Regions from separate parts of the Metabacillus herbersteinensis genome, predicted to be linked through region 1. Evidence: riboswitches for the same ligand, from Rfam matches in the RefSeq annotation. Region 1 holds a riboswitch; each other region holds the start of a gene.

The links. Region 1 has a riboswitch for S-adenosylmethionine ahead of ACFFIX_RS15000 (methionine ABC transporter ATP-binding protein). Riboswitches for the same ligand answer to the same signal wherever they lie in the genome.
Region 2: linked by a shared signal. The riboswitch ahead of mtnW (2,3-diketo-5-methylthiopentyl-1-phosphate enolase) and the one ahead of ACFFIX_RS15000 (methionine ABC transporter ATP-binding protein) in region 1 are both predicted to bind S-adenosylmethionine.
Region 3: linked by a shared signal. The riboswitch ahead of ACFFIX_RS10585 (methionine biosynthesis PLP-dependent protein) and the one ahead of ACFFIX_RS15000 (methionine ABC transporter ATP-binding protein) in region 1 are both predicted to bind S-adenosylmethionine.

The regions. Positions count from the first base shown of each region.
Region 1 covers NZ_JBHLVO010000012.1:85,134-87,333, reverse strand. Annotated here, with positions in the region: gene ACFFIX_RS15010 (5-oxoprolinase subunit C family protein) at 1-54, opposite strand, end outside; gene pxpB (5-oxoprolinase subunit PxpB) at 59-754, opposite strand; SAM riboswitch class I at 927-1,030, shown strand; gene ACFFIX_RS15000 (methionine ABC transporter ATP-binding protein) at 1,099-2,112, shown strand; gene ACFFIX_RS14995 (methionine ABC transporter permease) at 2,102-2,200, shown strand, end outside.
Region 2 covers NZ_JBHLVO010000002.1:98,503-100,702, forward strand. Annotated here, with positions in the region: gene ACFFIX_RS03455 (pyridoxal phosphate-dependent aminotransferase) at 1-568, shown strand, start outside; SAM riboswitch class I at 671-782, shown strand; gene mtnW (2,3-diketo-5-methylthiopentyl-1-phosphate enolase) at 877-2,118, shown strand; gene ACFFIX_RS03465 (2-hydroxy-3-keto-5-methylthiopentenyl-1-phosphate phosphatase) at 2,115-2,200, shown strand, end outside.
Region 3 covers NZ_JBHLVO010000007.1:12,798-14,997, forward strand. Annotated here, with positions in the region: gene metC (cystathionine beta-lyase) at 1-258, opposite strand, end outside; gene ACFFIX_RS10585 (methionine biosynthesis PLP-dependent protein) at 245-1,369, opposite strand; SAM riboswitch class I at 1,714-1,857, opposite strand; gene ACFFIX_RS10590 (SCO family protein) at 1,935-2,200, opposite strand, start outside.

The sequences.
Region 1 (2,200 bases):
TCTTCCCTTGTCTTGAATGGTTGAAAGTAGACCTGGCTTAATAATTTTAATCATGCGGCTAAGCCTCCCAGGTCACATATTCTTGTAAAGAAATTGGCTTAAATCGAATTTGGTCTCCAGCCCTTAATAAGCTAGGATTCTCATTCCTTGGTTGGAAAAGTGTGACAGGTGTTCGACCAATGATTTGCCAGCCGCCTGGTGATTGAATCGGATAAACCCCCGTCTGCTTGCCGCCAATTGCTACTGATCCAACAGGTATTTGAAGGCGGGGCGAATCTTTTCTGGGCGTAGCAATCTTTTCATTCAATCCACCTATATAAGGAAAACCAGGTGCAAAACCGATCATATAGACCAAATAATCTCTTTCACTATGTAGATCAATTACTTTTTCGATAGTCAGACTGTTATGTTTTGCGACAATTTCTAAATCAGGTCCAAACTCACCGCCGTAACAAACAGGTAGTTCAACGAGTCTAGTTTCAGTGGCATTTGCGTCCTTTATATCAGCAAGTAATAAGTGTAGCTGTTCAGTGACGAATTTGTAGGGGATCTGCAAATGTGTGGCTGTTTTCAACAAGTCATAATAAACCGTAACGGTCGTAAAGCTTGGAACACATTCGATAATCCAATCTATGGAGGCCTGTTCCAGGTGAGTGTGTATTGTTCTGATTTTTTTATGTATTGATTCGTTTATCTCGTTTCCGATCCGAATGATAACAGCGTGGTCTCCTAATGGCTGAATAATGTAGTCCATTTTCCCACCTCTAATTAGTTGAATAGTATGACTAAATACATAAGTTAATTATATCATAGGGGTTCACAAGTAGATTTGAGAGTATTCTCACTTTCGCAAAATTTGAAATAGTCATTGACATTCATTTAAACTCTGATTATGATAGATATATTATTACAATAAAATAAAATTTAACTTATCAAGAGCGACCGAGGGACAGGCCCTGTGACGTCCGGCAACCACCTATATGGAAAGGTGCCACTTCCTGCAGAATGAATTCATTCTGAAAGATAAGTCGTTATATACACGCGATGCCTCTTTCTTAATGGAAAGAGGTTTTTGTTTTTACAAAAAGGGGGAACATCATGATTGAAGTCAGAAATCTTGTAAAAACGTATGTGACAAAAAAAGGCAAGGTCATAGGAGTGGATAATGTTTCACTCACCGTCAACAAGGGAGATATTTTTGGAATTGTTGGTTATAGTGGTGCAGGAAAAAGCTCGTTGATTCGCTGTCTAAATTTACTTGAAAAGCCTACTTCAGGACAAGTGATCATCGACGGAATCAATTTACTTTCTTTAAATGATAAAAAGTTACGAACCGCTCGTCTTAAGATCGGCATGATTTTTCAGCATTTTCATCTTGTTTCATCAAAAACTGTTTTCGAAAACGTAGCATTTGCTTTAAAGGCTGCTAATAAATCGAAACGAGACACGGAGTCAAGAGTGACTGAGCTTCTTGAGATGGTAGGTTTAACAGATAAACGCGATGTCTATCCATCACAATTAAGTGGAGGTCAAAAACAACGAGTTGGGATTGCTAGGGCACTTGCAAATCATCCATCTGTACTGTTATGTGATGAAGCAACATCGGCACTAGATCCGAGTACAACAAGATCGATTCTAAGTCTTTTAAAAAAGATTAATAGAGAACTAGGACTTACGATTGTTTTAATTACGCATGAGATGGAAGTAGTCAAAGAAATTTGTAATAAAATGGCGATTATGCAGGATGGTAGAGTCATTGAAGAAGGCTCAGTTTATGAAGTTTTTGCAAATCCTCAGGCACCATTAACAAAATCCTTTATACAAAGTGTGCTGCAATTTGATGTACCTTCTCAAATTCTAGAGAAACGAAAAGGAACAATCGTAAAAATTCAGTTCAAAGGTTCAATTGCAGAAGAATCGGTTATCTCGGATGTTTTTCAAAAATTTAAGGTAAAAGGAAATATCCTACATGGAAAGATCGAATACATCCAGGAGACGCCATTAGGTATTTTTATGATGGAGCTTAATGGTGATGAGTCTGAGGTAGAGAAAGCGATTGAGTATATAAGGGCGAGAACAAATTCATTGGAGGTGATTGTGTATGCTGCCTGAATCACTAATCAGTTTACTTCCAGAATTGAATAAAGCCTTTCTTGAAACGATTTACATGGTAGGAATTTCGTTAGTTGTTGCAATAATC
Region 2 (2,200 bases), on a different contig from region 1:
ATGTGTAGTACATGACTTTGCCTATGGTGCGGTAGGTTTTGATGGAAAACAACCAATTAGTTTTTTACAAACAGAAGGTGCTATAGACATAGGGATCGAGATTTATACATTGTCAAAAACGTACAACATGGCAGGTTGGAGGATTGGTTTTGCAGTAGGTAACAAATCTGTTATCGAAGCAATTAATCTATTTCAAGACCACATGTTTGTGAGTGTTTTCAGTGCAGTCCAAGAAGCAGCAGCACAGGCGTTACTTAGCTCACAAGATTGTGTGAAAGAGCTTGTGTCTCTTTATGAAAAGCGAAGAAATGTATTTATAAATGCACTCCAAGAAATTGGCTGGAAGGTAGAGGCGCCACCAGGTTCATTTTTTGCATGGCTACCTGTACCTAACGGATTTACGTCTGAGACATTTGCAGATACGTTGCTTGAAAAAGCACATGTTGTCGTTGCACCGGGCATTGGCTTTGGCGAATTTGGGGAAGGCTATGTCCGCGTTGGTTTGCTAACTTCTGAGGAGCGTTTGCAGGAAGCTGCAGATCGAATTAAAGCATTGAATTTATTTTAAAACACTGTTGACAGTGGAAAAGAATTCTGTCATAATCCTAAGTAATTTCAGTTACGCGAATAGTGTGACAATGAAAATTGTCTAATTAAATAATCACGATACTTCTTATCAAGAGCAGGTGGAGGGACTAGCCCTATGAAACCCGGCAACCGACTTACCAGAGATGGTTAAGCACGGTGCTAATTCTTGCAGCACATGAGCTGATGGATAAGGATTACCCAGAGTACATATGCTTGCGGGCTCCTTCTATTGGTAGAGGGAGTCCGTTTTTTGTTTTTAAATCCCTAACAAGAAAGTAGGTTTTATTCATGAGCGAAGTGATTGCGACATACTTAATTCATGATGCGAAACACAATCTTCAGAAAAAAGCTGAAGGCATCGCACTTGGATTAACGGTTGGTTCCTGGACTGATTTACCACAGCTCGATCAAGAACAGCTAAGAAAACATAAAGGTCAAGTACTTGAGGTAAAAGAGCTCGATTCTTCAGAAAAAGTGAACACCTATTTAGGCAAAGAAGTAACCAGAGGGACAGTAAAGATCTCATATCCAAGCTTAAACTTTAGTCATGATCTTCCAGCCATTTTAACGACGATTTTCGGAAAGCTTTCACTTGATGGAGAAGTGAAATTAGTAGATATTGAGTTTTCTAGCGAATTAAAGCAAGCATTTCCTGGTCCGAAATTTGGAATTAGAGGAATTCGTGAAAAGCTAGGTGTGTATGATCGTCCATTGGTAATGAGCATTTTTAAAGGGGTAATCGGGAGAGATCTAGATTACTTAAAAGATCAGTTAAGGCAGCAAGCGTTAGGTGGCGTTGATTTAATCAAAGACGATGAAATTTTGTTTGAAAATCTACTCACACCTTTTGAAGAACGAATCAAAGTGGGTCGCGTGGTTTTAGATGAAGTTTTTGAACAAACAGGTCACAAAGCGTTATATGCTGTGAATTTGTCAGGAAAAACATTTGAGCTTAAAGAAAAAGCAAAACGTGCTGTCGAACTAGGAGCAGATGTTCTTCTTTTTAACGTGTTTGCTTATGGACTTGATGTGTTGCAAAGCTTAGCTGAAGATGAAGAGATTCGGGTTCCAATTATGGCACATCCAGCGGTTAGTGGAGCTTTCACTTCTTCAGCTTTATACGGTTTTTCAAGCTCATTATTATTGGGGAAATTAGTTCGACTTGCCGGTGCAGATTTTACTTTATTCCCATCACCCTACGGAAGTGTTGCACTAGACAGGGACGAAGCTTTAAAAATTGCAGAGGATAGCTTGAGTAAAGATCAGCACAAACAAACTTTCCCCGTGCCATCTGCTGGAATTCATCCTGGCTTAGTTCCCCTATTAGTTAGAGATTTTGGCATTGACTGTGTAATAAATGCTGGAGGAGGAGTTCACGGTCATCCAAACGGTGCAGCGGGTGGTGGTCGGGCTTTCCGTGCAGCAATTGATGCAACTCTTGACGGGAAAACGCTAACTAATGCTTCAAAGGACAACGAAGATTTAAAGCTAGCAATAGATTTATGGGGAGTCTCAGAGGTAACAGTATGACCAGACCAGTGATTATTTGTGATTTTGATGGAACGGTTACAACCAGCGACAACATTATCGCAATCATGAAAAGATTTGCGCC
Region 3 (2,200 bases), on a different contig from region 1:
AGCTGTTGAGATCGCAGCCATCCCTGATGAAAAAGCGAACCCTCTCGTTCCATCCTCTAACTCTGCGATCGCGTTTTCCAGAGCTTCTCTGGTCGGGTTTCCAGACCGACTGTAATCGTATTTCCCAAACTCTTCAATATCAACTTGATGAAAAGTGGAGGAGTGATGAATCGGAACACTTACTGCCCCTGTTTCCTTGTCGACCTTTGAATCGTTATGCAACAGTTTCGTCTGAAACGTCCATTCAGAGTTGCTCAACAGCTTCAGCTCCCTTCATAGTTGAAAAGGCTTTTTGCAAATCTGCCTTAATGTCTTCCGCATGTTCAATTCCTACTGAAAATCGTAAAAGACGATTACACACTCCATTAGCTGCTCTTACTTCTTCTGGAATATCCATATGTGTTTGCGTTGCAGGATAGGTGATAAAGCTCTCCACTCCGCCTAAGCTCTCCGCAAACGTGATCGTATTTAGATTTTTTAAAAACGGATTAATCCATTCTTCCCTTTGTAGTCGGAACGAGATCATGCCGCCTTTTCCTGGGTATAAAACATCTGTTACTTCGGGCTGCTGCTCCAAAAATTCGACCAATTCCTGTGCGTTACTTTGATGCTGCTTCATTCTCAGTGATAAAGTTTTCATTCCTCGTATTAACAACCACGAATCAAAAGGTGATAATACAGCGCCGATTGCGTTTTGATGTTCAGCAAACGCAACAGTAAGCTCCTCCCCTTTTGTTACTACTAAACCTGCGAGCACATCATTGTGTCCACCTAAGTACTTTGTTGCGCTATGGATTACAATGTCGGCTCCATCAAGAATTGGTTTTTGAATAACAGGTGTGTAAAAGGTGTTATCAACGATTACTAGTATGTTGTGACGTTTAGCTAGGCTTGCCAGCTCCTTTATATTTGCTTCTTGCATTAAAGGGTTTGTTGGCGTTTCAATGAACAATGCTTTTGTTTGTGATGATATTCTCTGTTCTGTAGCATTTAAATCTGTAAAGTCATCGTATTGAAATTGTAGTCCATATTTCCTCCATTCTTTTTCAAACAAGCGGTACGTTCCGCCGTATAAATCTGAGGACACGATGAGCTCATCTCCACTTTCAAACAGGGCCATGATCGTTTGAATGGCTGCCATTCCAGAACTAAAAGCAAATCCTCCAGTGCCATGCTCTAAATCTGCTATTGCGTCTTCTACAAGCCTACGGGTTGGATTACCAGTCCGAATGTAATCAAAACCAGTCGATTCCCCGATTCCAGCATGTCGATAGGCTGTTGAAAAATAAACGGGTGGATTAACGGTTCCTGTGACTTTTTCACTTCGATTGCCAATTTGCGCTAGCTTTGTTTCAATTCTTTGATTCATGATTGTCACCATCCTTAGGAATATGTAGTCTTTTGATTTGGGATGTGTGAAGAAGCTTGTAAAAAAACAAAAAGACTTCCTCATGTAGAAGAAGTCTTGGTATGTTATAGTCGGCTTCTTCTTATCTTGCAAGCGAAAGGTGTTGCTTGCTGGAGTTAGCACCTTGGCACTCGGAAGATTTTTGGAAGGTAGATTGATTTTAGCTGGTTAGGTTTAAACATAGAGCCTAGAGGTTTTCTGGTTTAGCTGCAAGCATTCGCTTGCACGTCACGCTGACGCGTGACTGCGTTTGATAATAAAAAATTGCTTCGAACAAACAAGGGCGCTTTGTTCGCTTCAATTTTTTATTATCAAACGGCTAAATCAGAAAACAACATAGTTTTTGTGTTTAAACCTGGCAAAAATCAATCGATCCAAGAGTCTTCACTCGTTATTGACCGGTTGCTGAGGCTTCATAGGGCCAGTCCCTCTGCCTCTCTTGATAAGAAAGTATTATGAAATTTTTGAATTGTTTATGTTTTTTACTACTTTACCTTATTCCAGTACGAATTGCAAGAGTCTTATGTTAATTTAGTAGCTTTATATCTTCAATTATTTTATCGTAGGGTACGTCTGAGACTCCGTCGTATTGTTCTAGGATCGTGTTTCCTTTGATGAGATAGATGTTTGTGCTGTGTACGAATTGGCTGGAGCCTTCGACTTTTGCTGCTGGGGCCATGAAGCCTTTGTTTGAGAAGGTTTCGATTTCTGCTTGATCATAGCCTGTTAGGAAGTCCCAGTTGGTAAAGTCTGCTCCGAATTGTTCACCAAATGTTTTTACAACCGCTTTTG